3 regions of the Bacillus sp. Medicinal_06 genome follow, and region 3 is predicted to be linked to each of the others. Evidence: predicted binding sites of a transcription regulator. Region 3 holds the regulator's gene; each other region holds the start of a gene.
The links. The regulator LexA, encoded in region 3, represses DNA repair genes until DNA is damaged. The targets are predictions, from matches to a motif close to CGAACATATGTTCG.
Positions count from the first base shown of each region.

Region 1 (10,774 bases), on a different contig from region 3:
GTTACCGTCAACTACTTCCACTTTCCAGCTCGCATCGTACTCATAAATTTCACTTGGTATATTTCCTTGTCCAAGTTCAAGGAGCATTTCGCTATCACGATGTCTATATAGTGACGGCGTGATCCAATCTAAATAACAAGATGCTCCCGCACGAACGTAATCCGGCAGTAACCAATCTGTATGCTCCCTTGCATCAAGCCACTTTTCTATTTCTTTCTCTTTATCTTTCACTGTACCAATCAAAATCAATTTTTCTTTCGCACGCGTTAAAGCAACATACAATACACGCATCTCTTCCGCAATCAGTTCCATTTTCATTTTACGTTTAATAGCCAACTGTGATAACGTCGTATATTTAATTCGTTTACGAGGATCAATAAACTGCGATCCAAAACCAAAATCTTTGTGCAGTAAGAACCGCTTCATTAAATCTTGTGTATTAAAACGACGCCCAAGACCCGCTACAAATACAACGGGGAACTCTAACCCTTTACTTTTATGAATCGTCATAATCCGAACAACATCTTCTTGTTCACCAAGCGCTCTCGCTGTTCCCATATCATCCCCGCGCTCTAAAATACGCTCAATAAAACGAAGGAAACGGAATAACCCGCGGAAAGATGTTGCTTCATACTGCCTTGCTCTGTCGTATAGTACACGTAAGTTAGCTTGGCGTTGTTTTCCCGCCAGAAGACCACCAACAAAGTCATAATAACCTGTCTCACGATATACTTTCCAAATTAAATCAGAAAGAGATTGCTGACGGGCAAATTCACGCCATCCTTGCAGAAGGCTATAGAACCATTGTAGTTTTCCATGTAATTCTGCCTCTTCCTCAAGCGGTGCTCCTTGTAAGAAGGAACGCAGCACTTCATAAAACGAGCCTTTCTTTTCATGAGCACGGAGCATCGCAAGTTCCTCATCGTTTAAGCCAACAATTGGGGAACGAAGTACAGCCGCAAGCGGAATATCTTGCATCGGATTATCAATTACGCGAAATACATTCATCATAACGGTTACTTCAGTTGCTTCAAAATAACCTGTCGCAAGCTCAGCATAAACAGGAATACCTTGCAGCTTTAACTCTTCCATAATTTGCGGAGCCCACGGCATCGAACGAAGTAAAATGACAAAATCACGATATTGCACTGGGCGCATGCAATTATTTTTCCGGTCATATACTTCATAACCTGAATCCACCATCGCCTTAATTCTCTGAGCCATTAAACGTGCTTCAAGCTGTGCTTTTTCTACTTCTACACCGTCTTCTCCTTCTGCCGATTCTTCTCCCTCAGACTGATGAATACATAACAGCTCGGCTGCTACATCTTCCCCTCCTGGATAACTTGCACCTAACTTTAGTTCTGCATCTGCATCATAGTCGATTTCCCCGACAGTTTCACCCATAATTTGTTTAAAAATAAAGTTCGTACCCGCTAGCACTTCATGACGACTACGGAAGTTTTTTGCTAAATCGATTTTCATACCGCCGCCTATACCTTCAGGCGTAAAACGTTTGTACTTTCCTAAAAACAAGCCCGGCTCTGCTAATCGGAAGCGATATATGGATTGCTTCACGTCACCGACCATAAACAGATTACCTTCTTGCTCAGAGTCTTTCGTTACAAACTTAATAATCGATTCCTGCACAAAGTTTGTATCTTGATATTCATCGACAAGTACTTCGGCAAATTTATTGCGATATTGAAGCGCAACCGGCGATGGACGCAGTCCACCATTTTCCGTTCGTTCACTTAAAATTTGCAAGCAAAAATGCTCTAAATCGGTGAAATCAACCATTCCTTTATCACGCTTGATTATTTGGAATCGCTCCGTAAATACTTTTACAATTTGTACAAGTTTTTCTAATACAGGATGCATCTCCTTAAAATCACGTAAAAAGCTTTCTGGTTTCCGGCTAAATAACTCCTCTTGTAGTTTTTTCACTTCATCTTTTGCTTTATTTCGAAGTGAATCTACTTGTTTGACAATCTCTTCATTATAGTCACTCTTCTTAATACGCTTTAACGTTTGCCACGAAACATTTTGCATCGCTTCATATACACTTGTCCAAGACTGATGAGCTGCACTAGATAGTGTTCCAAGTAAAACAAGATCTGCCTGCAACGTTTCAACACGCGGTGCTGGTCCGTCTGGAAGCATCGCAAGTTCAATTGCTTTTTGAACATGCTTTTCAGCCGTTTCCAGCTGAAACTTCACATCTTCTAGTAAGTAAGACGCATACGTTAAGTCTTCAATCGATTTTCCTTCCACATCATATGCTTCAACAAGCTTATCCAGCCATTTCTCTGGATCTGGATGCGCCCTCGATTCTGTATGAAGTGCTAGGATCATGCGCTGCAAATCATCATCACTTCGGTCACTCGTATAACGATCAACGAGTTCAAAGAATATATCATTTCCCTCGGTGCCATATTCCTCTTCTAGTATGTCATCTAATACTTCTTCTTTTAATAATTCATTTTCTGTCTGGTTCGCAATGCGAAAACGCGGATCAACGTCGAGCATATAATAATACGTTCGAATGACTTGTAAACAGAACGAGTGAATCGTTGAAATCGACGCTTTATTTAATAAACTAAGCTGCTTACGAATATGCTCTGACCCAGGCTCATCGATTAATACTTTTTCTAACGCTTCACCAATTCTGTTCTTCATCTCTTGCGCTGCTGCATTTGTAAATGTTACAACAAGCAAGCGATCTACATCTACTGGATTCTCGGCATTAATAATTTTGCGAATAATTCTTTCTACAAGTACAGCTGTCTTTCCCGATCCTGCTGCTGCCGCGACTAAAATATCACGGCCATCTCTGACAACTGCTTTCCATTGATCATCCGTCCATTGACTACCTTCAGGCTTTTGTGGCCAGTTCTCTATCATTCGCCAACCTCCTCTCTTATTTTCTCCATCGCTTCACTATCTTTCATATCTTTTAACGTGCGGAACTGGTTATCTTCAAGTGATTCATCAAACTGACAAACAGAGCGGAAATTACAGAACGTACAAGCTGCTTTATTCCCCATTTTATAAGGCGCAATATCAATCACACCTTCTGTAATGTCTTTCCCAATATTTTCAAATGTATGATGCACATATCGCTGTAAGGTTGTAAATTCTTGTTCACTTGCAATACTAGAACGCGCACTAAAACTACCATCTTTCTTCAGACCGGCAGAAATAATGTCTGAGCTTCCCGTACTTAACTTATTGTCCATTAAACGAACAACATCCGCATCTCCTAGCACGAGACCTTTCATTTTAAATTTCTTTAAGATTTCTTTTTCGATTTCTTCTTCTGAAGCATCGCCTTTCATCTCCACAATTGGGTTATGAATATGGAAATATAAAACGCCAGCAGGCAGTGCCGCCTGACCTTTTTTCATCCACGTATTTGCATTTGAAATGACAACGTCTAAATACGTTAACATTTGAAGTGCTAAACCGTAATACACTTCCGTTAAATCTAAAGCTTTTGTACTCGATTTATAGTCAATAATGCGAAGGAACGTACCGTTTTCATCTTCCGCTTTATCTACGCGGTCAATGCGGCCAACCACTTCCATTTTCACACCGTTTGAGAGTGTAAATTCCATCGGTGGAAGAGAACCCGTGCCGCCCATACCGAATGGAACCTCTAAATCAACTGGCACAAATCCACTTGACTTCGCATGCTCACGCAGGATAAGTGACGTACGGAAAATGATTTGCTGCAGTTTTTGTTTTAAATAATGATTTCGATTCGAACTTAATAAAATTTGTCTTTGCAGAAGCGGTGCAATTTCTTCGATTACTACTGCAGAAAGATGCTCACACTCTTTTATCGATAAATCAGCCCACGTGCGATTTTCCCTCAGTAACTTGTCAGCAATTTTCTTTAATGCCGCATGGAATAATTCGCCGATATCTGGTGCATCTAATTTGAACACATCACGTTCTCTTAGCGATAATCCGTGCTGGGCAAAATGAGCATATGCGCAGCGATTAAATAGTTCCATACGAGAGACGCTTCCTTTAATTGTATCTCCGTATAGCTCTCTACTGACAACCGGACTAAGTTTCTGCGCACGATTTCGATAGAATAAACTAGACAACACGCGACTACTTTTTTGCTTCCACTCAGGTGAAATCACATAGAAGTTATATACATCCCACCAAAAATCAAGATTCCCTTCAAAACCGTATCGTTTCCAGTTTTGAAGTTGCTGCGTTACGTACGACAACGTAACTTCTGGCGTTGCTACATACGAAATTTGATCCTGACGAGATAAATCATTCACATCATTCGTTATGAAGACTTCTTTGATAGAAGGGAACATTCTTTTTACTTTCTTAATAAAGCTAGATGACAGTAACGTCTTTCCTTCTTCATCCGCAAGCGGACAAGAAATATATAACTTCTCAGATGCACGGGTTACTGTTTGATAAATAACAAATTGCTCTTCTAATAAAGTCTGCCTTGTTGTTGGTGCTAATTCTACACCAGCTGTAGCGAGAGATTCTCTCTCTTCATCTGATAACATCCCTTCATCTGAAGGGGCTGCTGGAATGATTCCTTCATTTGCACCAATTACAAAAGCAGCGCGAACATTCGATAACCTTGTTCGATCAATATTTGCAATCAGCACTTGATCTAAAGCAGGCGGGATATTTGCAAATTGAAGTGCCTCAAGTCCAGTTGTCATTACATCGATAAACATTGCACGAGACATCTTTTCCTCGCCTAGCATTTCTACAAATGTATCGAGAAGATTCATTACCTCTTCCCAAACTTGATCATGGTCACTTGCAAACAGGAAATTCCCTTCTTCTTCAGCACGCATACGCAAATCTTCTAGTTTTTTAGGAACATCTAATTCTTCTAAAAATAAATACACTGCTTCACACATTTGCATGACTGAACTTGCACGTTTGAAACGCTTCTGCAAACGAATAATCGGTGTTCGTACTACATCACGGAGACGGTTGATTTTCTCTTCCATTTCACGCTCACTATCGGTTTGTGTTCCGCCTGCCCCATCTAACGAGCGATAACGACGATATGTCCACGGTTCATCTGCCGTCCATCTCTTTCCTTGTACACCATATGCTAAACAATAATTTTCAAACTCATCCATTTCTTCGCGCATGGATTCTTTTCTTACATCTAACGGATATAATAGTTCCGTTTTTATGCAGCGGAATACTGCATCATAACGCCAATTTCCACTAATGACTTCTAGCGCAGAACGAATGCATTCAATAAGTGGATGATGCGACATCGGACGCTTCTCATCGATAAAGTGCGGAATATCGTAATCCGTAAATAACGTTTTCATTACATCATAATAGCTTTCTCCATTCCGAAGAAGAACCGCAATATCTCTGTAGCGATAATCTTCTTCGGCAACAAGTTTGCGAATCTCCCTAGCTACACCTTCAACTTCCGCTCGCAAGTTTGCCGCTGTATATAGTGTAATACCTGGTTCACTTTGAAACTTCTTAGAAGGACGAGATTCAAACTCCGCTTCTAGATGTGCGAGTCCTGGTGAATGAAAACGTGGTTGTTCTCTCATCGGAATCGTATTTTCAATCACGACTTTCTCTTCACGCGCTAACTGTTTCACTTTTTCATACGTAAGGACTGTTTGATAATACAAATCTAGTTCGCTTACTGGCTGTGATAACGTTTTTTCGTCTACTGTTAACGTAACTGTAATTCTTGCTCCGCAAACCATGAGCTTTCTAATGATTTCTAATTCCCCAGGTGAAAAGGAATGAAATCCATCTATATAAATTTCTGCACCTTTTACATAGTCAGATTCTGGAAGCTTTTCTACAAGCAACTGCAGGTAATCTTCTGAATCTAAATATTTACCAATCAAAGCTCGTTCAAAATCATCATATAGAAGCTGCAGATCGTACATTTTATTTGCTAATAATTTTTGCTCATCACCATTTGAATGAGCATCTAATTGTTGCCACATCTCATATACATTCGATGGTGTAACATTGTAGCGTTTAAACTCAGCAATCATGCTTCCTAAATGTTCAAAAAAGCCATTTTGTTCTGCTGCTTTTTGAAACACATACAATCCTTCCTTACGCGATTCTACAATTTTGCGCAGTAGCATATGCACGCCCGCCTCATCAATATGAAGACGACTCGCGCCACCAACTTCTTGAAGGACCTTCCACGCTAACCTTGAAAAACTAAATACTTGCGCCCTGATAGAGCCGCTAACTTCTTCATTTCCTATCAATGCTTGCTGTGTTTGGAACGTCATTTGTTCCGGTACAAGATATAAAATAGTTTCGCCCCTTGGACGCTGCCGCAATTCTTCTTGTACTTCGTGTAAACAAAATGTACTTTTTCCACTTCCAGCCCGTCCAATCACAAATCGAAGCGACATGTAATCCCCACCTTTCACTGACATAACGAACGTTAGTTTGATATCATCCTTGTATTATAACACAAAAAAACAGGAGCTAGCAGGCTCCTGTTTTTTGTCGTTATTTGCTGAATAGTCGATATCTTTTGTTGAATCGCCGATAAAATTTTATTTATGATTCCCCTTTGAAAAGTTCGTCTGCACTTCATTAATTGGCCAATAACGTAAATCCACTTTCCCAACAACAGTATCTGCTTTCACAAAGCCAAAGTGTCTGCTATCCCAGCTGCCGAGACGATTATCACCAATTACAAAAATAGACCCCTTTGGAACAGTCTTTTCTCTCGTTAATTCTTCTAACGTAAAGTCTCCTGTCAACTGTCGGCCTTCCGCTTGCCTCTTATAGGTCTCCAAATAAGGCTCATCCACAAATTGGCCGTTTATATACAACTTATCATGCTTATATTCAATATGATCACCTGGTAAACCGATAATCCTCTTTACGTAATCCTCTTTCTTATTTGCATGAAACACGACAACATCAAATCGGTTCAACTCCCCAACTTGATAGCTAACCTTATTTACCACAAGCATATTTCCATCTTGAAGTGTCGGCATCATTGACTTCCCCTCTACAACATACGTTGAGAAGAAAAACGTTCGAAAAAAAACAGCTAATAGCACGCCTATAAGGATTGTCCTCATCCATTCTAGGCCTTCTTTTTTCAAAGCTCGCTTCATCTGCCTCTCCCCTCACCCTTTTCTATAATGGAGCCTTACTTACAGTGCAGACTAGTCTTAATGTAGTTCTAGCTTTACTTCAATCTTCTTACCGACATACCATAAAATAAAAATAACACCTATCACAATAATTGTTTTCACCGGCTTATAAATAAAAGAAGTTAAATCATGCCCAATATAACTTAAAATAAAAATCATGACTAACTTTCCAAGCGCTAGTGCTAACACAAATTGTCGTCTACTAATACGTGATAAACCAGCCACAACATTAATAAGTGCAGACGGTGTAAAAGGAAAACAAAATAAGATAAAAATAGGTGCGAACCCTTTCCGTTCAATCCATCCCATCGCTTTGCGCACTTTCGGGTGTTTATTCACAAACGAGAAGAACCGACCTCGTCCAAAACGGCGAATAACCGAAAATACAAGTAATGCACCAAGAACCGACCCAAGCCACGAATACAAAAATCCAAGCCATAACCCGAAAGCAACTGCATTCGCCATCACAAACAAAATGAGTGGCAGCGCTGGGATAATCGCCTCCACCATCGGCAAACCAATACCAAGGAGCGGCCCAAATGCCCGATAACTCGCTACAATTTGCTCCATATTTTCTTCTGAAAAATACTCTTTGATTGTTTGAAAATCCATTCTACAATTTGCCCCTTTATAATATCCTATCCCTATACTTTATCATTGCTTGTCAGAAAGAGGAAATGGTAGATACGACATATGGAGATGTATTTATTAATGTTCCATATTTTTATGTAAAAATCCTTTATTATTATTGTATGATAATCTATCAATATTTGACATGGTTTTACATATTGAGAAATAAAAAAAGGATGGTTATCCCACCCTTTCCACTTATAAGTTATTATTCCTTTATGTCTTCTTCTTTCACAAGATACGCTTTTTCATAGGCAGGCTTTAGCGCTGATTCATCTTCCTTATCGACCTGCTTAAACTGAAGTGTTCCTTGTTTATTTTTGCGATCCTCATACTCTGTTCGTAGTTTTGCGGTTCGATTTTGCTGATTCTCAAAACTGTTCTTTGATATTTCTAATTTCACTGCGAGACCGTTAATGAATCGAATGATTAGATTACCATCTGCTAGTTCTTTATTATTTGCAATATGAAAGTGCGACAACCATGCACATTCCTTTCTAGAATAAGAATACGTAGGAAAAAAGTAAAGCTGATCTGTCGGGCTAATTGCAATGGGTGCTTTATGTGTAATACGTGTCAACTCTTTTGTACCGTCTTTTCTACCTAAGAAGCTAGATCCGTGCTTGCGACAACTTCGTTCCACAATATCAAGAGGCTTTTGAAACATGAAAAAACTGTCTTCTACTTCAACTACTCGCGTTACAATACGTTTTTCACCTAAAATAACTGGAAGTAAGGCCATAGTTTTCTTGTTTACAACATAATTTTCAACATAGCGTTCTGCTTGTTCACCCATCCTACACTCGCTCCTTCATTATTTTTCTTACAATTCATAACAGCAGCTGCATGGATAATTGTATCACTACAAAAAACAAAATTGTTCATTTTTTCAAATATTTTACATTTTCTTATAAAACTTTAAAATTTCATTATATTTCTTCATACAAATATCCGTATAAAATCCACTTATTCTCTTAACTTAAAAAGATGGATTGCTATAGAAAAATGCAATCTTTTCTTTTTGAAATATTTGTAACATAGTAAAATAACCCTAAGCGCACAAAAAAAGGATGGCATAAGCCATCCTTTTTTATCACGTACTATAAAATTATAGTTTTACAACGTTTTTAGCTTGAGGTCCGCGGTTGCCATCTTCGATTTCGAAGCTAACTTTTTCGCCTTCTTCTAGAGATTTGAAACCTTCAGTTTCGATTGCAGAGAAGTGTACGAATACATCGTTTCCGCCTGGAACTTCGATGAAACCGAAGCCTTTTTCGTTGTTAAACCATTTTACTTGTCCTGTTACTGCCATAATTATTTCCTCCTAAGAAAATACATATTTTTTTAGTTTTCATACATAAAAAAAGAATCCACACATTATCAAATACGAAACATAAAACAGTTCTCACATACTTTTTCTCGTTCGTTTTCAGCACTTGATAATATATGGATTGCTTGATTTAGTTATTCAACTGAGATAATCATAGCATACTTAAAATAGAATGTACAATATTTTTTGAAAATATTCCTTTCTAAATTTTTACAACACTATCAATCGATTTCCTATATGAAAAACAACAGGTGCCCTTAAAGGACACCCGCTTCAGCACTTATTTTGTAAACTGCGCCTCTTCCGTAGAACCTTTCAGGGCCGTTGTAGAAGATGTTCCGCCTGTAATCACTTGTGCTACTTCGTCAAAGTAACCCGTTCCAACTTCGCGTTGATGGCGCGTTGCAGAGTAGCCGTGCTCTTCTGCTGCAAACTCAGCTTGTTGCAGTTCAGAATACGCTGCCATGCCGTGCTCTTTATAACCACGCGCTAATTCAAACATGCCATAGTTTAATGAATGGAATCCAGCTAATGTTACGAACTGGAATTTGTATCCGTATGAAGCAATTTCTTTTTGGAAGGTTGCGATTGTTTTTTCATCTAATTTTTGTTTCCAGTTAAAGGATGGTGAACAGTTATATGCTAGTAATTTCCCTGGATATTTCTCATGAATTGCTTCCGCAAAACGCTTCGCATCTTCTAAATTAGGTTCAGATGTTTCACACCAAACAAGATCTGCATATGGCGCATATGCTAAACCGCGCGCAATTGCTTGATCAAGCCCTGCTTTCGTCCGGTAAAAACCTTCTGGCGTTCTCTCTCCTGTAATAAATTTTTGATCAACTGGATCAATATCACTCGTAATTAGATCGGCTGCATCTGCATCTGTTCTTGCTACAATAATTGTTGGCACACCCATTACATCCGCTGCTAAGCGCGCAGAAATTAAATTACGTACCGCCGTTTGCGTTGGTAGCAACACTTTTCCGCCTAAATGTCCGCATTTTTTCTCTGAGGATAATTGATCTTCAAAGTGCACGCCTGATGCACCTGCTTCAATCATACCTTTCATTAATTCAAACACGTTTAATTGTCCACCAAATCCCGCTTCAGCATCCGCAACAATCGGTACAAAATAATCTGTATCACCGCTGCCTTCCATGTGCTGAATTTGATCCGCACGTTGCAGCGTTTGATTAATACGCTTTACAACAGCTGGTACACTGTTCGCTGGATATAAACTTTGGTCTGGATACATGTGCCCGGATAGATTAGCATCCGCTGCCACTTGCCAACCACTCAAGTAAATTGCTTTTAATCCTGCCTTTACTTGCTGCATCGCTTGGTTTCCTGTTAACGCACCAAGCGCATGAATATAATCTTCTGTATGAAGCGATTGCCAAAGTTTCTCCGCCCCGCGGCGTGCTAATGTATGTTCAATATCAATTGATCCGCGAAGACGAATTACATCCTCAACAGAATAAGGACGCGTTACCCCTTTCCAACGCTCATCTAACTCCCAGCTTTCTTGTAATTTTTGTACTCTTTCGTTTGTCATCTCTTCCATCCCCTTTTCTTTTTTATAAAATTTCATAACCCGGTAATGTTAAAAATGTTTCAAACTCATCATTACGTACTAAAT
Region 1 is NZ_JBWYHD010000004.1:342,920-353,693, reverse strand. Features, by position in the region: gene addA (helicase-exonuclease AddAB subunit AddA) at 1-2,904, opposite strand, end outside; gene addB (helicase-exonuclease AddAB subunit AddB) at 2,901-6,413, opposite strand; gene lepB (signal peptidase I) at 6,561-7,133, opposite strand; gene AC1M36_RS11935 (TVP38/TMEM64 family protein) at 7,191-7,784, opposite strand; gene AC1M36_RS11930 (competence protein ComK) at 8,011-8,598, opposite strand; gene cspD (cold-shock protein CspD) at 8,911-9,114, opposite strand; gene aceA (isocitrate lyase) at 9,413-10,690, opposite strand; gene aceB (malate synthase A) at 10,713-10,774, opposite strand, start outside.
Region 1: a site for LexA is predicted at 6,440-6,453, ahead of addB (helicase-exonuclease AddAB subunit AddB). Genes of this name have one in related genera too.

Region 2 (10,774 bases), on a different contig from region 3:
ATATGATTTCGTCACAATCACATAGCCAATAGCAATTAAAATTCCCATTAAGGTTATCGTCATTTGAACTGCACGTGTCATACCAAATAAGTAAAATAACTGGTCAATAATTTTCATCTTATCTTTTTCAGTAAATAATTTTTTCATCATCGGTTTAAAGTTCGTAAACGCTACATACCAATGCCCCTGCGACCAACGTGTGCGTTGCTTAATACTTACTTTAAAATTATCCGGTTTTTCATCATACACACGGACAAAATGATTCCATAGTATCCTTCCGTTATCTTTAACAATTTCCATTTCTAACTCTAAATCCTCTGTTAAAGAATCAAAACAAAAACCTCCATGTTTCATGAGGTACTCCATTTTAACAATAAATCCAGTTCCACCAATAGCATTCGGTAACCCAACACGATATTTCGCTAACTGGAAGAAACGATTTGTTAAATAATAACTCATAGCGTATCCAAGAGACAAATTAGTCGCCGAATTTTTGGAATCTAAATATATTTGAATCGCTTCTGGTTTTCCCTTTGCAATGTACTGCGAATTTAATTCTTGTAAAACATTAGAATCAATGTGATTATCGGCATCCAGAATCATTAAACAATCATATTTTCGTGTTAACTCTTCAAACCCTAAATAACGTAATGCATATTGCATTCCTGCTGGCTTACCGACTCCCTCGCGTGTAAATAACTGTTCACTTGTATTTATATATTGCATTCCTTTTTCTTCACAAATAGCACCTGTTCTATCAGAACTATTATCATTTACAACATAAATGTCATATAAATCGTCACGATATTGAATTTTTTTCAAATTGTCAATAGTTGAGCCAATTACCTTCTCCTCATTATGCGCTGCTACTAAGATTAAAAACTTTGTCTTATCTTCGACTAATTCATAATCCCGTTTTGCTCTACTAAAGCCAAAAAAAGATAATATCACATAATATAGAGTATTAACGTTAACATATAAAGTAATAAAAAAATATACCTAATAACACCGTTACTACTTTGCTGCCCACGAATTCCATTTTGATCCTCCTACAGCTTGCGTTTTAATTGAATATTCAGTCACTTTAAAGTGGAATAACAAATTATATACAATATTCAACCAATTTTTAATATGAACGAATAATTGTAACTATATAAAGGAAGGAAACTACTCAAATTCAAACAAAAAATACCACCAATCGTTTGATTCAAAAATTAATACAGCACAGTGTTTATCGCATTACATTAAATGTTATTTGTTGGCATAAAAAGAAATTTAGTGGTAACTTTACATTACCACTAAACACTAAAAAACCCTATAATATCACCCTTTATGATGCCTTATGTTCAAGCCTTAACTTATCTGCAACCATTGCGATGAATTCGGAATTCGTAGGCTTTGCTTTTGACATCGATACAGTATAACCAAATAAGGACGAGATTGAATCAATATTCCCACGACTCCATGCTACTTCAATCGCATGACGGATTGCTCGTTCCACACGGCTCGCTGTCGTGTTATATTTTTTCGCAATATCCGGGTATAAAACTTTTGTGATAGAGCCAAGGAGCTCGATATCGTTATATACCATAGAAATTGCCTCTCGCAAATACATATATCCTTTAATATGAGCTGGTACACCAATTTCGTGAATAATGCTTGTAATACTCGCATCTAGATTCTTCGGTTTTCCATCTACTGTTGTTGCAGATCGGAAAGATGGTAGTGGACGTTTAATTGCAGTATTCGCTTTACCGCTCACTTGACGAATATGACTCGTTAAATTTTCCATATCAAATGGCTTTAAGATGAAATAAGAAGCACCTAAATCAACTGCTTTTTTCGTTACATCTTCTTGTCCAAAGGCTGTTAACATGATGACATTTGGCTGCTTTAGTCGTTCAATATGTCGCATTTTCTCTAGTACCGCTAAACCATCTAAATGAGGCATAATAATATCTAAAACGAGTACATCTGGTTGTTTCTCTTTCAGTAAATTTAAACACTCTTGACCGTTATAAGCGATTCCAATCACTTCCATATCGTCTTGAGCAGCAACATAACTTTCTAACATTGATACGAGTTCCTTATTATCATCCACAAGACACACTTTAATTTTCTCCACAGCTTTTCCTCCCTTACCGAATCGATTCTCCCGACATGTGTAAGCTTCTAGGCTACATGAATTGTTCGACAATTGTGTGAAATTTCCCTTTTAAAGTTTCTTAATTTCCGATAAAATCACAAAAAAATATGTTTATCGTTCATTTATTTCCTTTCTTTACACATTCCATCATAGGATTACAACGAAACGTTCACTCTTTTCTTTTATTTTACAACAAAAAGCAGCTCTTGCGGAGCTTTTACAAAATTTCAACGAATTTCTCAAGAAAAAAGCAAGCTGATATGAATCAGCTTGCTTTTTTCTCTTGCTCATAAATATTAATTCCTGCTTCATGTAACATCCATTCAATATGGACACCATATCCTGAAGTTGGATCATTAACAAATACATGTGTAACAGCACCAATCATTTTTCCATTTTGAACAATCGGACTACCACTCATCCCTTGAACAATACCACCCGTTTTGGCCAACAGACGTTTATCTGTAACTTTTACAACCATTCCTTTTGTGGCTGGAAACTTTTGTGGTACCGTGCTTACGATCTCAATATCAAATGCCTCTACTTTATCTTGATCGATAACTGTTAATATTTTCGCTGGTCCTTCTTTCACTTGATGTGATAATGCAATCGGCATCCCTTCATCCATTATGCCATTTTTTATACCTGTATTTAACTTACCAAAAATACCAAACGGACTATTTGTTGTAATATTCCCAATCACTTCACGATCCGGTGAAAATCTTGCTAATTTCTCTCCTGGATTTCCATGACTACCACGCTCGATGGAAGTAACTGTCGAACGCACAATTTGTCCATCCTCTACTTGAATTGGTTTTTTCGTATCGTTATCAGAAATAACATGACCAAGCGCTCCATATTTCATGGAATCCGTATGAACAAAAGTCATCGTTCCAATGCCAGCAGCTGAATCACGAATATATAAACCAATTCGATAGGACGACTCACCATTATCTTTTTCTGGGGTTAGTTTTGTACGAATATACTTACCATCTCGTAATAAGACAAGGTTAAGTGGTTCACCTGTTTTTCCACTGTCATGAATGAAAGGTGCTACATCACTCATTCTCTCAATGGTTTTTCCATTAATTTCAGTAATCATATCCCCAACTTGTACACCAGCTACTTCTCCAGGTGATACTTTTCCTTTTTCAGTTTGAATTAAATGATGCCCAACAACAAGCACACCTTTTGTATTCAATTTCACTCCAATTGATTGCCCACCTGGAATTACTTTAAAATCTTTTAATACTTTAACATTTACTTTTTTTACCGGAAAGCCAGCAAGTTGAAAAACCATATCTGCTTCACCATTTTGGTGCGAATTTACTACAAGTCCAGATTTCTGTTCTTTATTTGAACTTACTGTAAAAACATTATGATTTGTGGATGAAGCCTGAAAAACCGGAAATGATGCTATTTCTGATTGTTGTCCCTCAAAAATAACGAGTTGCTTCGGGGATGAAATAAACGTACGAAGCGGTTTAAAACATCCGATAAAAATTAATGAAACAAGGAGACAAAGACCTATTATTTTTCGGAATTGCTCTAATTTCAATTCGTTCACTCTCCTCGCTCCTACCCCACATTCAGCCTAACGACTTCATCTTTTAATCTCTCCTTGCAATGCTCTGTTTATAACCGGAAGAATTAAGAAATCATCATTTGAGCAAAAAAGCTATCCATTATTGGATAGCCTCTGCTGTCTGTTTAAAACGATGTGCTTGCGTAAGTAACTCTTTTGCATGTTCCGTCGTTAAATCGGTAATTTCCACACCAGAAATCATTCGAGCAATCTCCGTTACCTTATCCTCTGTACTTAATACAGTAACTGATGTAATCGTCCGATCATTTGCAACTTGTTTACGAATAAATAAATGCGAATCCGCCATCGACGCTACTTGAGGTAAGTGCGTAATACAAAGTACTTGCGAGTTTACAGATACACGATAAATTTTTTCCGCAATCGCTTGTGCCACTCGACCACTCACGCCTGTATCTACTTCATCAAAAATAACAGATGCAACACCTTGATGCTTAGAAAAAATGCTTTTCAAAGCTAAAATAATGCGGGATAATTCTCCGCCAGAAGCTACTTTTGAAAGTGGTTTTAAAGGTTCACCTGGATTTGTTGAAATATAAAATTCCACATGATCATAGCCATCTACCGTAAGTTTCACTGGCGTCCCATCTACAAGCGGATCATCCATGATTCCGTCTCTTTTTGCAATCCTCACTTCAAATTTTGTTTTTTCCATATACAGTTCTTTTAATTCTTGGTGGATTGCGTTCGTAAGATGATCTGCAAGCTGATGGCGCATATTACTCAACAGCATTGCTTCCTTCAAAATCACGCTTTCTAATTCTTTTAATTTCTTTTTCGTCGTTTCAATATGTACATCTTTATTTTCAATTGTAAAAATTTCTTGCTCTATTTTATCAGCATACGCTAAAATCTCTTCTACAGTATTTCCATACTTTCTCTTTAGCATACGAATTTCATTTAAACGCGTTTCAATTTCATCTAAACGATTCGGGTCATACTCCATCATATCTAACTTTTCTCGAAGCTGATAGGCAACCTCTTCCAATAAGTAGTAGCTATTCGCAATCGAATCATGATTCTCTTGATACGCCTCATCTAGGTGCGTAATACTCTCCATTTGTCCCATTGCATTTCGTACATGGTCAAGTCCACTACCATCTTCACTTAATGAACGATATGCATCACCAAGCGCTTTATAAATTTTTTCGAAATTTGAGATTTTTAATCTCTCTTCCGTCAATTCATTTTCTTCATCAGCTTTCAAATCTGCTTTACGAATTTCTTCGTGCTGAAATTGAATTAAATCTAACCGATGTGCCATCTGTTGCTCATTCTCTGTTAAAGATTTAAGTTGTTTTTTTAGCTGCTCATACTCACCGTATACATCTTGATATATTTCTAATTGATTCGTAATCCGATCTCCATCGAAATGATCAAGCATAAACAAATGGCGTTCCTCATTCATCAAATCTTGGGTTTCATGCTGTCCATGAATATCAACAAGCGTTTTTCCAATTTCTTTTAATATACTCAATGTGACAAGCTTACCATTTATACGGCATACACTTTTTCCATTCGCAGCAATGTCACGCTTTAAAATGATCATCCCATCTTCAATTTCAATATCCAGCTCTTCAGCCTTCGCAATACACGGATGTTTATCATCCTCTATATAAAATAAGCCTTCAATTTCAGCTTTCTCTGTTCCGTACCTAACAAACTCTGCTGAACCACGGCCCCCAACAAGTAAGCTAATTGCATCAATAATAATTGATTTTCCGGCACCTGTTTCACCACTTAAAACTGTTAAACCTTTTTGAAAAGAAATATTTAATGACTCAATAATAGCAAAGTTTCTAATCGATAATTCCGATAACAATGCCCCATTCACCTCGTTATAAACTAATCCCCTACTAAGGGCTTTCGCTGAGCGCTTTTCACTCAAATAGTTATTATATGTACCATTTACTCTTCTAGCCCGCTTCATTGTACCAAACATTTGTTTTACGGGTCAATCCATCGATTCTCTAACTTCATTCTAAAAACTACAATACTTCGCTTTACATTTATCTATTTTCCCATAATAAAAAATATCTTGTTTACTTTCTGCTTTTAGCAAAAAAGTAAACAAGATTCTTTTTGTTACAACATATTTAAGAAACGATCTGATACAACACCTGTATCTTCAGGCGTACGGCAAATAATTAAGCAAGTATCGTCACCACAAATGGTTCCAATAATCTCATCCCATTCTAAATGATCAATAAGTGCTCCAAGCGCATGCGCATTACCAGGTAATGTTTTTAACACAAGCATATGTCCTGCTGTGTCTAACTTTACAAACGAATCCACGAGATTGCGTTTTAATTTTTGCAAGGGATTAAACCGTTGATCTGCTGGTAAGCTATATTTATAGCGACCATCATGTAATGGAACTTTTACTAAGTGCAACTCTTTAATGTCACGTGATACGGTTGCTTGCGTTACATTAAAACCTTCATTACGTAAGATATCAACTAGTTCATCTTGTGTTTCAATTTCTTTATTCGCGATAATTTCTCTAATTTTAATATGGCGCTGACCTTTATTCATACATTTGCACCTCACACTATCTCTTACCATAGTTTAAACATTGGTATACTTCACTTATTTATGTTAACTTATAATCGTTTACTTGTACATAATTGTTTTTACAATCATTATACAATTCCAACAAAAAGAGGAACAACAACAGTTATTCCCCTTTCCCTTTTTGTTTTAAAATTTCATGAGCTTCTGTTACCACTTGTCTTACAGAAGCTAGAGAATGATTTTCACCACTCTCACGCTCACCATGCCATTTTAAATGAATTAAAAACTCAATATTTCCGTCCCCACCTGTAATTGGAGAGAATGTTAAGTTTTCAACATCATATCCTTCTTTTATTGCAAAATCCACTATCATTTCTACGACAGCTTCATGAACTTTACGATCACGAACAATGCCTTTATTCCCAACTTGCTCTCTTCCAGCTTCAAATTGTGGTTTAATTAAAGCCGCAACATCACCATTTGGAGTCAATATCGTTTTTAAGACTGGAAGAATTAATTTTAATGATATAAATGAAACATCAATGCTAGCAAACTGCGGCAAACCACGCTCTAAATCAGCCGGTGTTACATAACGAAAATTCGTTCGCTCCATAACAACAACGCGCTCATCTTGACGCAATTTCCAAGCAAGTTGATTGTAACCTACATCTAAAGCATAAGATAGCTTTGCACCATTTTGCAACGCACAATCTGTAAAACCACCAGTTGATGAACCAATGTCTAACATAACTTTATCTTGTAAATCAAGGTGAAAAGTCTCTAATGCCTTCTCTAACTTATAACCACCACGGCTTACATATGGCATAACTTGTCCTTTTACCGTAATCGGTGTATCTTGTGGAACTTTTTCCCCTGGCTTATCGAGTCTCATTTCATTTGCATATACAAGTCCCGCCATAACAGCGCGTTTTGCCTTTTCACGCGTTTCTATAAGCCCTCGTTCTACTAATAGTACATCTACTCTTTCTTTTTTTACACTCATTTGTTACGCCCTTTTTTGTTTTGATGGAATCATTGTATGAATACGGTCCACAACAGCATCTGTCGTTAAACCAATTTCTTCTAATAGCTTTGTAACACTACCATGCTCAATGAAATGATCCGGAATACCCATTCGTTCAATTAAATTACTATGATACCCATGGTCAGTAGCAAATTCAACTACACCTGTTCCAAATCCGCCAATTAAGCAAGCTTCCTCAATGGTTAAAATTGGCATATTCTTACCTAAAAGTTCATGTAAATACGTTTCATCCATCGGCTTAATAAAGCGAGCGTTTACTACTTTCACTGAAATACCAGCCTTTTCAAGACGCTCCGCTGCTTCCATCGCCATCGGAATTGTTGTACCAAACGTTAAAATTGCCGCTTGCGTGCCTTCTTTTAACGTTTCCCATGTCCCAATTGGAATAGCCTGCAATTCGTCATCCATTGGAACACCAAGCCCATTTCCACGTGGATAACGCAGAGCAATTGGACCATCTTCATATTGCATTGCCGTGTACACTAAATGCTGACCTTCATTTTCATCTTTCGGCATCATGAGCACCATATTCGGCAAGTGACGTAAAAACGCAATATCAAATACACCTTGATGCGTTTCACCATCCGCTCCAACTAGTCCTGCACGGTCAATTCCAATGAAGACATTTAAATTTTGACGACATATATCATGAACAACTTGATCATATGCCCGTTGCAGGAATGTTGAATAAATCGCTAAAAACGGCTTCATTCCTTGCGTTGCCATTCCAGCCGCCATTGTTGTCGCATGCTGTTCAGCAATTCCAACATCAATCATACGATCTGGAAACTCTTGATGAAATTTCTCAAGTTTAGATCCAACTGGCATCGCTGGTGTAATAGCTACAATCCGCTCGTCCGTTCTTGCAAGCTTACGAACTGTCTCACTCACAACGGCACTCCATGCTGGTGCAACTTCTTTCGGCTTCACAAAATCACCAGATTCGATTTTATATGGACCTGTTCCATGCCAAGTTCCAATTACATCGCTCTCTGCTGGTTTATATCCTTTTCCCTTTTTCGTAATCACATGAACAAGTACCGGGCCTTTTGTTTTCTTTGCATATTGAAGCGTTTCAAATAGGTTTTCATAACTATGTCCATCCACAGGACCTAAATATGTAAACCCTAACTCTTCAAAAAAGACACCTGATACAAGCAAATATTTTAAGCTATCTTTTACTTTTTCTGCTGTTGCTGCCACTTTCCCGCCAACTGCTGGGATTTTCTTGAGTAAATATTCTAACTCATCTTTCACCCATTGATATTTTCCAGCAGTACGCAGACGGCCTAGAACATTATGAAGAGCGCCAACATTCGGAGCAATCGACATTTCATTATCATTTAAGATAACAATCATATCTGTCTTTTCATGCCCAATATGGTTTAATGCTTCTAAAGCCATTCCACCAGTCAAAGCACCATCCCCAATAATCGGTATAACACACTCTTTCGTTTTCTTTAAATCACGTGCTAGAGCCATTCCCATTGCAGCGGATAATGAAGTCGAACTATGACCTGTTTCCCATACATCATGCTCACTTTCACAGCGCTTCGGGAAACCACATAGGCCTCTATATTGTCTTAATGTGCCAAACTCTTTTGCACGCCCTGTTAAAATTTTATGTACATAGGATTGATGTCCTACATCCCATAAAAATTTATCTTTTGGACTATCGAATAATTTATGCAGAGCAATTGTGAGTTCTACTACACCTAAGTTAGGAGCAATATGTCCACCCGTTTGAGAGAGCTCTTCAATTAAAAACTTCCGAATATCCTCACTCAATGCCTCTAGTTCACTGATAGACATATCTTTCAAAAAACTAGGGTTTTGAATTTGCGTTAGATCCACATGGATCACTCACTTTCGTTTCATAATCTGTCAACATGTAAAATACTGTAAAAACATTTGCAAAACACAAGAAATTCTTCAATATCTTTCCTATTACGCTCTATTCTATCGTGCTTGAATAGACAATCTGCCATCTTTCTCTACGTTCTTAGAAAGCGAAATATGCCTTTCAGCTAAGAAGCCGCCAGTTATCGTCACTTCTCTATCGATGAAAAAAGAGCCGCTAACACAAAGTGATAACGGCAACGTAATCTAGATATATTTTTGCCAATAACAAGTAAAGAAAAACCTTTTTCTACATTTATACCACAAAATGATAAATGACTCAACAAATGAAAACGCTCTTACATTAGTTATTACGCTTTGCGATTAAATCACAAATAGATAATAAATGCTCATCTTTTAATTGTAAAGATGCAATCGCATCTTTCGCCTTGACAATTGTTTCTTCTAAGATACATTTTGCCTCATCTATAGTAAATAACGTCGTATATGTACTTTTTTCATTGGAAGCGTCACTACCAATAGGTTTTCCGATTTCTTCTTCTGTACCTTCTACATCTAAAATATCATCGCGAATTTGGAAAGCCAGACCAATATATTTTGCAAATGCAAGTAGTTTTTTCTCTTGTTCTGGTGTTGCTCCTGCAAGTATAGCTCCTGCAAGCACAGCATATTCTAATAATCGGCCTGTTTTGTGCTTATGAATATATTCTAATTCTCTAAGCGTAAGCTGCTTTCCTTCCGCTTCCATATCTGCTACTTGTCCAGCAACCATCCCTTCTGGCCCAGCTGCTTTTGCAAGTTCAAGAGCAAGCCTTAGCTTTGTTTCTGTAGAAACATCTTGATAATTGTACGCTGTCACTGCCTGAAAAGCATAGGTCAACAAGCCATCTCCTGCTAAAACGGCCATCGCTTCACCAAACACTTTATGGTTTGTTGGTTTTCCTCGTCTTAAATCATCATCATCCATACATGGTAAATCATCGTGAATTAACGAATATGTATGAATCATTTCAAGAGCACAAGCTGCTCCTATACCTAATTCTCTTTCTTTTTCAAACGCTTGCAACGTTGCAAATAAAAGTAACGGACGGAGACGTTTTCCGCCCGCTTCCAATGAATATATCATCGCTTCGCGAAGTACATTTGGACATTGTAATTGATTTGCATAGCGCACAAGCTGCTCCTCAACGAAAGCTTTACTTTCTTTCACAAAAGCATCAAAAGCTACATATGCCACTATGCTTCATCTCCTACAGCAGTAAATGGTTTAAGTTCTCCATCCTCTCCAAGGATAACTGCCATTTGTTCTTGAACATCTTTTAATTTCTCATCACATAGCTTAGATAACTCCATACCTTCTTTAAAATATGAAATTGCCTCTTCTAATGGAACATCACCTTGTTCAAGCTTAGAAACAAGTTGTTCAAGCTGAGAAATCGCTTCTTCAAAACTTAATTTATTTTCCATTGTTCAATTCACGCTCCTCTATGCCCGATACGTTACAATCTAACACTCCATCTTGTAATTGTACGGAAACACCCTCACCAAGGCTAACATCTTTCACGCTTTTTAACACTTGCTTTTTCTCGCTATATACGAGCCCATA
Region 2 is NZ_JBWYHD010000017.1:11,676-22,449, reverse strand. Features, by position in the region: partial or broken gene AC1M36_RS24945 (glycosyltransferase family 2 protein) at 1-1,039, opposite strand, end outside; gene spo0A (sporulation transcription factor Spo0A) at 1,331-2,125, opposite strand; gene spoIVB (SpoIVB peptidase) at 2,412-3,713, opposite strand; gene recN (DNA repair protein RecN) at 3,832-5,571, opposite strand; gene argR (arginine repressor ArgR) at 5,835-6,284, opposite strand; gene AC1M36_RS24920 (TlyA family RNA methyltransferase) at 6,427-7,266, opposite strand; gene dxs (1-deoxy-D-xylulose-5-phosphate synthase) at 7,270-9,162, opposite strand; gene AC1M36_RS24910 (polyprenyl synthetase family protein) at 9,512-10,405, opposite strand; gene xseB (exodeoxyribonuclease VII small subunit) at 10,405-10,635, opposite strand; gene xseA (exodeoxyribonuclease VII large subunit) at 10,625-10,774, opposite strand, start outside.
Region 2: a site for LexA is predicted at 5,685-5,698, ahead of recN (DNA repair protein RecN). Genes of this name have one in related genera too.

Region 3 (10,774 bases):
AGTTTCTTCGAGAATTATCGGGACATCTTAGAAAGGTACCAGAAGAAGAAAGACGTGATATTTTATATGATTATGAGGAGCACTTCCAATTTGGATTAGAGGAAGGGAAGACAGAGGCTGAAATTATAAAAGGACTTGGTTCACCAAAAGCAATTGCGAAAGAGATGTTGGCATTATATCGTTTTGATGAGATGAAGAAAGATCCGTCTGCTTCGAATATAACAAGAGCTGTAATGGCGGCAATTGGTCTTAGTTTATTAAACTTTATTATTGTATTAGGACCTTTAATTGCAATCGTAAGTTTTATATTTTCCCTTTGGGTTGGAGGCGCGGTCTCGATTGTGGCGCCATTGCTAGTAGTGATTAAGATACTAACGGGTACATTCTTATGGCTTGATATATTTGTTTCTATTACATTTGTTGGAGTTGGATTATTGTTATGTATAGTTGCTTACTACTGTACAAAAGGGTTTAAAAATTTTTGTGTGGGCTATGTCAATTGGAATCTCAAAATGATTAAAGGGGAATAGATGAGATGAAAAAGATATTGTTAGTAGCTGTCGCTTGTATCATTATTGGAATTATTGGTATATCACAAACATATACAAAAGCAGTAGATGCGGCAGAAAGGGGGAATAAAGAAAAGGTTATTAAAAATGAAGAAATCCGAAATTTGGAAATTGATTTAGATGCTGGAGATGTTACGATTCAAAAAGGAAATGATTCTTCTTTTTATATAAAACAAATAGGAAATATTGCAAAACAAAAAGTGAGTGTTGATGAACAAGGGGATACGCTAAAGGTTCAAGGTAAGATAAAAAAAGGGGTTTCATTCGATTTTTCATTTTTATCTTTCGGGTTTAAAGCGCCAGGGATAATAATCGTTGTTCCGGAACGTTCTTACCAAGATATAAAAGTAAGTTCTTCTGCGGGTGAGATAACAGTAAATGATATAAAAAGTGAACGTGTAGAAGCAACGACGTTTGGTGGAGATGTAGAAATGGAGCGGGTGATAGCGAAGAAAGTAGAAGGGTCTTCAAAAGCAGGAGAAGTTAAAATGAAAAAAGTAAGTGGAAAAGTTGTAGCGAAAACAACAAGTGGAGATGTAGATATTGTAGATCATGATCCTAAATATGATTTAGAGGCAAGTTCAACTGCAGGAGAAGTTGATATTCGATTACTTCAGAAGCCTCAAGATGCGACTATAAGTGGGAAAACATTTGCAGGAGAAGTGGAGATTTTCAAAGAAGAAACGAAAAATGTAACATTAGGAAATGGTAGTGTAAAAATTAGCGGACAAACATCTGCAGGAGACGTTACAATTGAAGCGAATTAAAAAATAGACCAGTTTAACTGGTCTATTTTTTAATGTAAATCGCGGTATACACCGATTACTTTTCCAATAACAGAAACTTTATCTAAAAGGATCGGTTCTAAAGAAGAGTTTTCTGGTTGTAAGCGGAAATGATCTTTTTCTTTGTAAAAACGCTTTACAGTTGCTTCGTTATCTTCTGTTAAAGCAACAACGATTTCCCCGTTGTATGCAGAATGTTGTTGGCGAACAACAACTAAATCTCCGTCCAGAATACCCGCTTCAATCATACTATCTCCAGAGATTCGTAACATAAATACTTGGTCTGCTCCAGCAACAACACTTGCAGGAAGTGGGAAGTGTTCCTCTACACTTTCAACTGCTGTAATCGGTAAGCCTGCTGTAACTTTCCCGACGATAGGAACTTGAACAACTGATTGTGTTTCTGTTTCGATTTTCACTTCTCCTAAAATTTCAATGGCTCTCGGTTTTGTTGGATCACGTCGAATATAACCTTTTTCTTCTAGACGTGATAAATGTCCGTGCACAGTAGAACTAGAAGCAAGGCCAACCGCTTGACCAATTTCGCGTACGGAAGGTGGATAACCTTTTTCTTGTACTTTTAGTTTGATGAAGTCGAGAATGTCTTGCTGGCGTTTTGTTAACTTTTCCATGTTTTTTAACACCTCGTTTTCTTTCAATTTTCTTACTTATAAGTATAACATGCGAAAAAACATTCTACAAACATAAGTTCGAACAAAAAGACGATTTGTGATACACTAAAGGAAAAATCGAAATGAGAAAGAGGGTTTTAAAATGAATGCAATCATTTATGCCCGTGTAAGCACAACGAAAGAAGCGCAGGAAACATCATTATCACGCCAAAAAGATGAATTATTGCATTTAGCTGAGCGGTATCAAATGAATGTTATAAAGGTGATTGAGGAGAAGGCAAGCGGTTATACGATTGAAAGAGACGGTATATTAGAAGTGCTGGACATGATTCGAGATGAAGAGATTGATGTGCTTCTCATTCAAGATGAAACGCGGCTTGGAAGAGGGAATGCAAAGATTGCGTTAATGCACTGTTTACATAAAGAAGGGATCAAAGTATATACACATACGCATAATGGGGAATTACAGCTTTCTGATTCAGATTCTATGGTATTAGATATTATTGGTATAGTTGAAGAGTATCAGAGGAAGATTCATAATTTGAAGATTAAACGTGGAATGCAGAGAGCGGTAGAAAGAGGGTTTCGTCCAGAAAAAAATTTAAAAAATCGTCATTTGAGTACAGGACGTGAAAAGAAAGAAGTGCCGATTGAAGAAATTGTACGTCTTCGTCGTAATGAATTAACATTTGAGGAAATTGCTGCGACGCTTCGTGGTTTTGGACATGATGTATCAAAAGCAACAGTACATCGCAGATACGTGGAATATACGAAGCAATTGCTTGATAAACAAGACTAACTATTGTATGATAATAATCAGTTTTAAGTAGAAAGGGGATTCGAGATGCTAAGTCACGAACTCATTGAACGCATCAATTTCTTAGCGAAAAAAGCAAAAGCTGAAGGATTAACTGAAGAAGAACAACGTGAGCGCCAATCGCTCCGTGAACAATATTTAAAAGGATTTCGTCAAAATATGTTAAACGAATTAAAAGGCATTAAAGTCGTTAACGAAGAAGGTAAAGATATTACACCAGCGAAATTAAAAGCATTAAAAAAACAAGATAATGCAAAGTTAAATTAAAAGATGGGCGAAGCCCATCTTTTTTTGATTTTAGTAGAATTGTTTATTTGATAACTTTCCAATTACGGTTGATTGTCGCTTCAATTGTTCCCCGTTCTAATATGTAATTCGCAATAAGTTCAGACATATCAATTGGTATGTCTTTTATGATGGGTTTATTTTGGTACATAGAATAATTTCCGCCACCACTTGCGCGATAATTATTCATGACTACGTCATATTCTTGATCAAGGTGAATGGGAGATCCATCATATTGTAGGGAAACGACTCTTTCACCAATGGGCTTTGAAATATTTAATGTGTACGAAATTCCTTCCCACATATCGTAATTATAATGCTGTGGTTTTGGTTCGGTATAAGCAGGATTTACAATAATATTCCCATCTGTATGTAACGTGAAATATTCAGCAGATAGCTCAAGGGCTTCTTTTATATCTTTTCCTGTAATCCTTATGACCTTTAATGTATTTGGATAAATATAATTTGAAACAATATCTCTCATTGTAATATGTTTTGGAAAGCCAGAAGATTCATTATGAAATAGGCTTGTACAAGAGATATTGACTTCAGCTACTTCCATCTGCACTTTATTTATAAATTCGATAAAAGGATGGTCTTGTAAACGTGTTTGCATCGCAGTGTGAATTTGCATGTCACCAATAATGGTGCCGATTGGTTGATCTAGCCATTGTTGCGTTTGATTTTCGTAGTTAGATACAAGTGAAAGTACTTTTTCGTCTGCTTGAACGCCTTTAACAGACAACAGTTCCGAATGACATTTTTTAATTATCCATCGATCCTTATTTTGTTCTAATTCTACCCGAACTTTTCCTAATGAATGCCCATTAGATCCGGGTTGTACAATTGTTACACCATTTACTTTCGTATTTGCAATAGAGCGATGTTGGTGACCTGTTAGTAATATATCAATACCATCTATTTCTTGACACATCGCATATCCTTGATTCTCACCAGTTAAAATTTCTGTTGGTTCTCCAGATTGTAAATCCCTTTCAAAGCCACCATGATATGCTACGATTAGTAAATGTGGTTGTTCCTGTTCACGAATGTAGGAAACACATTTTTTTGTTGACTCTAGCGCATCTTCAAATAGTAAATCTTTAATATGGTGTGGCTGCTCCCAATTCGGGATGTAATGTGTTGTAACTCCCAAGATAGCGACTTTTATATTAGGGTGTATGTGTTTAATGACATAGGGTTTGCCGAAGTAAGGATCCTTTGTATGTTTATTTAAAATATTTGCGGATAGATAAGGCATATTCGCATTTAATACAGCTTTGTTTAATACATCCATTCCATAGTTGAACTCGTGATTTCCGATAACGGCAGCATCATAACCAATGTAATTAGCGATAAGTGACATTGGGTTGTTTGTATGCGGTATATATTTAGCGTAGTGATAGGTGAATGGAGTTCCCTGTATAAAATCGCCGTTATCGATCACAATTACATGTTCGTGCTGGCTACGCTCTTGTGTGATACGTGTTGCAAGTTTGGCTAATCCTATTTCTGCATTTTCATTATTTTGATAGTGAATCGGATAGACCGTACCATGTACATCGCTTGTTAGTAGAATGTGTATATGAACAATGTTGTTCTTATTCAAGCTTATCAACCTTCTTTTTTGTTATCTTATGATAAATCATAACAGATAATATATATTTGTTTTTTATTGAATGTTTAGAAAAGCTAAAATTTATAAAGAAGAAAATGAAAGTGTTTTCGGATTATCGTATGATGACAGGAGAAGGAGGAGAATATTATGGCTTTGCAACATGAATTTGTATTTGTTTCAAATGAAAAAGGAGAGCTAAGTTCTGAAGATTTTTCTTGGCATAACAGGGAGTTTTTTATAAAGATGGATCGGTTGTTGAAGATTGTGTGATATTAAGTGATGAAATAGTTTTGTATGTGTCAGATTTTTTGCAGTGGATTCCGACTTATAATCCTTTTCGGAAAGAAAAAGGATTTGGCCTTCATTATTATGGCATTACAAAAATTGAGAATGAAGGAGCGGAAATAGCGATTGATTTATTTCGCTCATTAATCAATCTATTTTCATTGGGACCTGAAAAAGTAGAACTCACAGGCTCATTTCAATGGACGGTAGATTGTGATACGGATGGAGAGTATGAACAACTTATTTTTAATCGAGATAGTCTCTGTGCAGATTTAAAATCTTTAGTCAAACTACTTCATAAAGTGAAAGAAGGAGAAGGATATCTTTTGCATTTTGGAGTTTAATTTTTTCTAAATAAAGCTGAAATAAAAGAACTAGCATTTGCAATAAATAAAGAAATAACGGCAATAAGAAACAAGAGAATGGCCATGAAACTATATAGATATCCTAATCCTTCACTTGTTATCATTACGTCCCGATCAAAATACAGTATGCCAAACGTACTAATGGAAAGAATAAGCATGACAACACCTGGGATGTATTTGTGGTGGGATTTTAATTTGACTGAAAAGTAAATAGAAAGAGTTGAAATGAGAGTCATAACAATAATAAAGGTGTAGGAAGCTGCTTCTTCACTCATTATTTCGCCTTCTTCCGTTTTTTATTTAATCTATACGATGAAAATTAATATATATTCATTTCTATTATACATGTTGTGATTAAATGGAAAATAGAATAGGGGTTAGGAAGGTGGCTAAAAATTTTTAGTGTTCGTGCATTAAGATACAGATAATTCCCTTTATTTTTAATAAAAAAATAAAGAAAAAGTATAACATATTGAATGCCCATACATTCCGAAAATTACAGTTTTTTTTATAAAAAATCGAAAAAACATCAACATATTTGTCGATACATGTTGTATAATCTTGCGTGGGAAGATATCATATAAATGTGTAAAACGTTTACTAATATAAGCGAAGGGAAGAATAGCATGTCACATTCAATCGAACAACTTTCTATCAACACGATTCGCACATTATCCATCGATGCGATTGAAAAAGCAAACTCTGGTCACCCAGGAATGCCAATGGGTGCAGCACCAATGGCTTATACATTATGGACTCAATTTATGAAACATAATCCAAATAACCCAACGTGGTTTAACCGCGATCGTTTCGTATTATCTGCAGGTCATGGTTCAATGTTATTATACAGCCTACTTCATTTATCTGGTTACGACGTAACAATGGATGATTTAAAGAATTTCCGTCAATGGGGAAGTAAAACTCCAGGACATCCTGAGTATGGTCATACAGCAGGCGTAGATGCAACAACTGGCCCACTTGGACAAGGTATTTCAACAGCTGTAGGTATGGCAATGGCTGAGCGACATTTAGCAGCGAAATATAACCGTGATGCATACAACGTGGTTGATCATTATACATACGCAATTTGCGGTGATGGCGATTTAATGGAAGGTGTTTCTGCTGAAGCGTCTTCACTAGCAGCTCACTTAGGATTAGGTCGACTTGTTGTTTTATACGATTCTAATGATATTTCATTAGATGGTGATTTAAATCGCTCATTCTCTGAAAGTGTAGAAGATCGTTATAAAGCATATGGTTGGCAAGTAATCCGTGTTGAGGATGGAAACGATGTTGAAGCAATTGCAAAAGCAATTGAAGAAGCAAAAGCTGACGAAAAACGCCCGGCGCTAATCGAAGTAAGAACAACAATCGGTTTCGGTTCTCCAAACAAATCAGGAAAATCTGCTTCACATGGTTCTCCGCTTGGTGTAGATGAAACAAAATTAACAAAAGAAGCGTATGCTTGGACAGCTGAACAAGACTTCCATGTACCAGAAGAAGTATATGATAACTTCCGTAAAACGGTACAAGATGCTGGTGAAACAGCACAAGCTGAGTGGAACACAATGCTTGGTGAATATGCACAAGCATATCCAGAATTAGCAAATGAATTACAAGCAGCAATGAAAGGTCTTCTTCCAGAAGGTTGGGATAAAAACTTACCAACTTATGAATTAGGATCAAAAACAGCAACGCGTTCTTCTTCAGGTGCTGTAATTAATGCAATTGCTGAAGCTGTACCATCATTCTTTGGTGGATCTGCTGACCTTGCTGGTTCTAACAAAACATACATGAATAACGAAAAAGACTTCACAAGAGCTGACTACAGCGGTAAAAATATTTGGTACGGTGTACGTGAATTTGCAATGGGTGCAGCAATGAACGGTATTGCACTTCATGGCGGTTTAAAAACTTACGGTGGTACGTTCTTCGTATTCTCTGATTACTTACGCCCAGCAATCCGTTTGGCAGCATTAATGCAATTGCCTGTAACATATGTGTTTACACATGACAGTATTGCTGTTGGTGAAGATGGCCCAACACATGAACCAATCGAACAATTAGCGGCGCTTCGTGCAATGCCAAATGTATCTGTTATTCGTCCTGCTGATGGTAACGAGTCTGTTGCAGCTTGGAAATTAGCTTTAGAATCTACAAATAAACCAACTGCATTAATTTTAACTCGTCAAGATCTTCCAACATTAGAAGGCGCAAAAGACGATACGTATGAAAAAGTTGCAAAAGGTGCGTATGTAATTTCTGCAAGCAAAAAAGAAACTGCTGATGTAATCTTACTTGCAACTGGTTCTGAGGTAAGCTTAGCAGTTGAAGCACAAAAAGTATTAGCAGCAGATGGAGTTGACGCAGCTGTTGTCAGCATGCCATCTATGGATCGCTTTGAAGCACAATCTTCTGAGTACAAAGAATCTGTATTACCAAAAGCAGTAACAAAACGTTTCGCAATCGAAATGGGTGCTACTTTCGGATGGCATCGCTATGTTGGTCTTGAAGGAGATGTATTAGGTATCGATACATTCGGTGCTTCTGCTCCTGGTGAAAAGATCATGGAAGAGTATGGATTTACTGTAGAAAATGTTGTTCGTAAAGTAAAAGAAATGCTTTAATGATTTGTGAAAAATCTCTCCGGCATGGAGAGATTTTTCTATGTAAATGAGTTTATTCGACAGAAAAAGTTTTTTCTTTCTCCGCAGTCAGACAATCATTGCACATTTTCTTCTATATAATGTAGAGAAAAAGGTTGTCCAGAGCGGGAGGGAAAGCATGAAAACGTATGAATTGTATTTAATTCAAGAAGATATTGCGAAGGCATACTTTGGTCGTGAGTATTTGTTTTTCGATTTATTTGCTCGATTTTCAGAATCTGGTTCCCTTTCGGAAAAGAAAGTGTTATATAAGCAGATGATGTATATTACGATGCCATTACAAGTAATGAAAATTCACCATAAATTAGAACAAGTTTTACGCGGCTTTGGGAAGTATGATCGAACACATCATACACACATGCTTTATACTGGGGCAGAATATGGCGAAATAACGGTGAAATCACAATATATTCAAATGAGTACATCTGGAAATGTATCGATGGAAACGACTTTCTTTGAAGTACTTAGGAAATGCGAATTGACATTTTTAGCAATGGATTATGAAAATAAAAAGTATGGCTGGCTCAATCCTCTGAAACAAGCACGAACATATGTGTAAAAAATGTCGAATACAATCTTGTCTTATTGAAAAGGTTTTAGTACACTGTAAGGTAGACAACATGAAGGAGGAAAATATATGTCAATTTGGGTAGTTGTTCTAGTGGGCGTATTAGCACTAGTAGCAGGCGTGGCGTTAGGATTTTTCATCGCCCGCAAATATATGATGAATTACTTGCAAAAAAATCCACCAATCAATGAGCAAATGTTAAAAATGATGATGATGCAAATGGGACAAAAACCATCCCAAAAGAAAATCAATCAAATGATGAGCGCAATGAACAAACAACAAATGAAATAAGCGCCAAAGGGCACTCGCTGAGAGTGTCCTTTCCTTTTGGAAAACTTTAGTGTTTAAAACTTTTAAAAATTCTGTATTTTTGATAAACTGAAAACATCGCTCATTTCAAGGGAGGGGGATATAATGAAGGTATTTTTTAATTTAGCTTGGTTTTTTAAACAAGAAAAACGGGCGTACATAACGGGAATTATTTTGTTATTTGGTGTAGCACTTCTTGAACTTGTTGCACCAAAAGTAATTGGAATTGTCGTAGACGAAATTAACAACCAAACGCTAACATCTGAAAAGCTGTTACAGTGGGTTGTTCTTTTAGTGGTTGTCGGGATTACAATGTATATACTACGTTACATATGGCGTATTATGATTTTTGGGTCTTCTTTAAAGCTCGCGCGTCAATTACGAAAGAAGTTATATGAACATTTTACAAATATGAGTCCATCTTTTTATCAATCACATCGTACAGGGGACTTAATGGCACATGCAACGAATGATATTCAAGCAATTCAACAAACTGCTGGAGCGGGTGTTTTGACGCTTGTTGATTCGTTAGCCGTAGGTGGATGTGTACTCTTGGCTATGGGGTTTACAATTAGTTGGAAGTTAACGTTATTAAGCCTAATCCCAATGCCGATTGTAGCGTTCTCGACTAATTATTATGGTACTTTACTGCACAAACGTTTTCATAAAGCACAGCAAGCGTTTTCTGAAATCAACGATAAAGTACAAGAAAGTATGAGTGGGATGAAAGTAATCCGCTCACTCGGTCAAGAAAAGGAAGATTTACAAGCATTTCGAAAGAAGTCAGAAGATGTGGTCCATAAAAATATGTTAGTTGCTCGCATCGATTCATTATTTGATCCAACAATTTCTCTTATTGTCGGTTTTTCATTCCTAATTGCTGTATGTTATGGCTCGTTATTAGTTGTTCGTGGTGAACTTACGGTGGGTGAGTTAATTACATTTACAACATATTTAGGGACGCTCGTTTGGCCGATGCTTGCATTTGGTTGGTTATTTAATATTATGGAACGTGGTCGTGCTTCGTATGATCGTGTGGAAAAAATATTATCGCAAACTTCAGATGTTGTGAATAAGGAGAGTGCGGTACATAATGTAGCAAGCGGTGATATTACGTTTGCAATTGATACATTTTCTTATAAGAAAAATGAAACACTTAATTTAGAAGATATTCATTTTACCCTGAATAAAGGTGAAACATTAGGTATTGTTGGCCGCACAGGTGCAGGGAAAACGACTTTGTTAAAATGTTTAATCAGGGAATATGATCATTTTAATGGAGCACTGCAAGTTGGAGGAAAAGATATTCGTGATATGACGCTTCATGGCATTCGATCTGCTATTTCGTATGTTCCTCAAGACCATTTCTTATTTTCAGCAAGTATAGGTGAAAATATTGCATTTGGAAAGACCGATGCTACATATAAAGAAATTGCACGTGCTGCTGATATAGCTTGTATTCATGATGATATTGTTCAATTTCCAGAAGGGTATGATACGGTAGTAGGCGAACGAGGGGTATCATTATCAGGTGGACAAAAACAACGGATTTCTATCGCGCGTGCATTACTAACGAATGCTGAAATTTTAATTTTAGACGATTGTTTATCCGCAGTCGATGCAAAGACAGAGGAAACGATTTTAACAGCGCTGAAACGAGAAAGAGAGCAAAAAACAACGATTATTACAGCGCATAGATTAAGTGCAATCCAACATGCAAATCTTATTCTTGTTGTTGATGAAGGGAAAATTGTAGAGCGTGGTACACATGAACAACTAATGGGGCAAGAAGGTTGGTATAAAGAGATGTATGAAAGCCAGCAGTTAGAAGCGTTAGTTGAGAAGGGAGGCATATAATGGCTGAGAAAAAAAGAA
Region 3 is NZ_JBWYHD010000012.1:22,735-33,508, forward strand. Features, by position in the region: gene AC1M36_RS22720 (DUF1700 domain-containing protein) at 1-530, shown strand, start outside; gene AC1M36_RS22725 (DUF4097 family beta strand repeat-containing protein) at 536-1,336, shown strand; gene lexA (transcriptional repressor LexA) at 1,366-1,986, opposite strand; gene AC1M36_RS22735 (YneB family resolvase-like protein) at 2,129-2,785, shown strand; gene AC1M36_RS22740 (DUF896 domain-containing protein) at 2,831-3,070, shown strand; gene AC1M36_RS22745 (bifunctional metallophosphatase/5'-nucleotidase) at 3,114-4,697, opposite strand; partial or broken gene AC1M36_RS22750 (coproporphyrinogen III oxidase) at 4,854-5,335, shown strand; gene AC1M36_RS22755 (hypothetical protein) at 5,332-5,631, opposite strand; gene tkt (transketolase) at 5,983-7,983, shown strand; gene sirA (sporulation inhibitor of replication protein SirA) at 8,141-8,581, shown strand; gene AC1M36_RS22770 (YneF family protein) at 8,660-8,881, shown strand; gene AC1M36_RS22775 (ABC transporter transmembrane domain-containing protein) at 9,005-10,756, shown strand; gene AC1M36_RS22780 (ABC transporter ATP-binding protein) at 10,756-10,774, shown strand, end outside.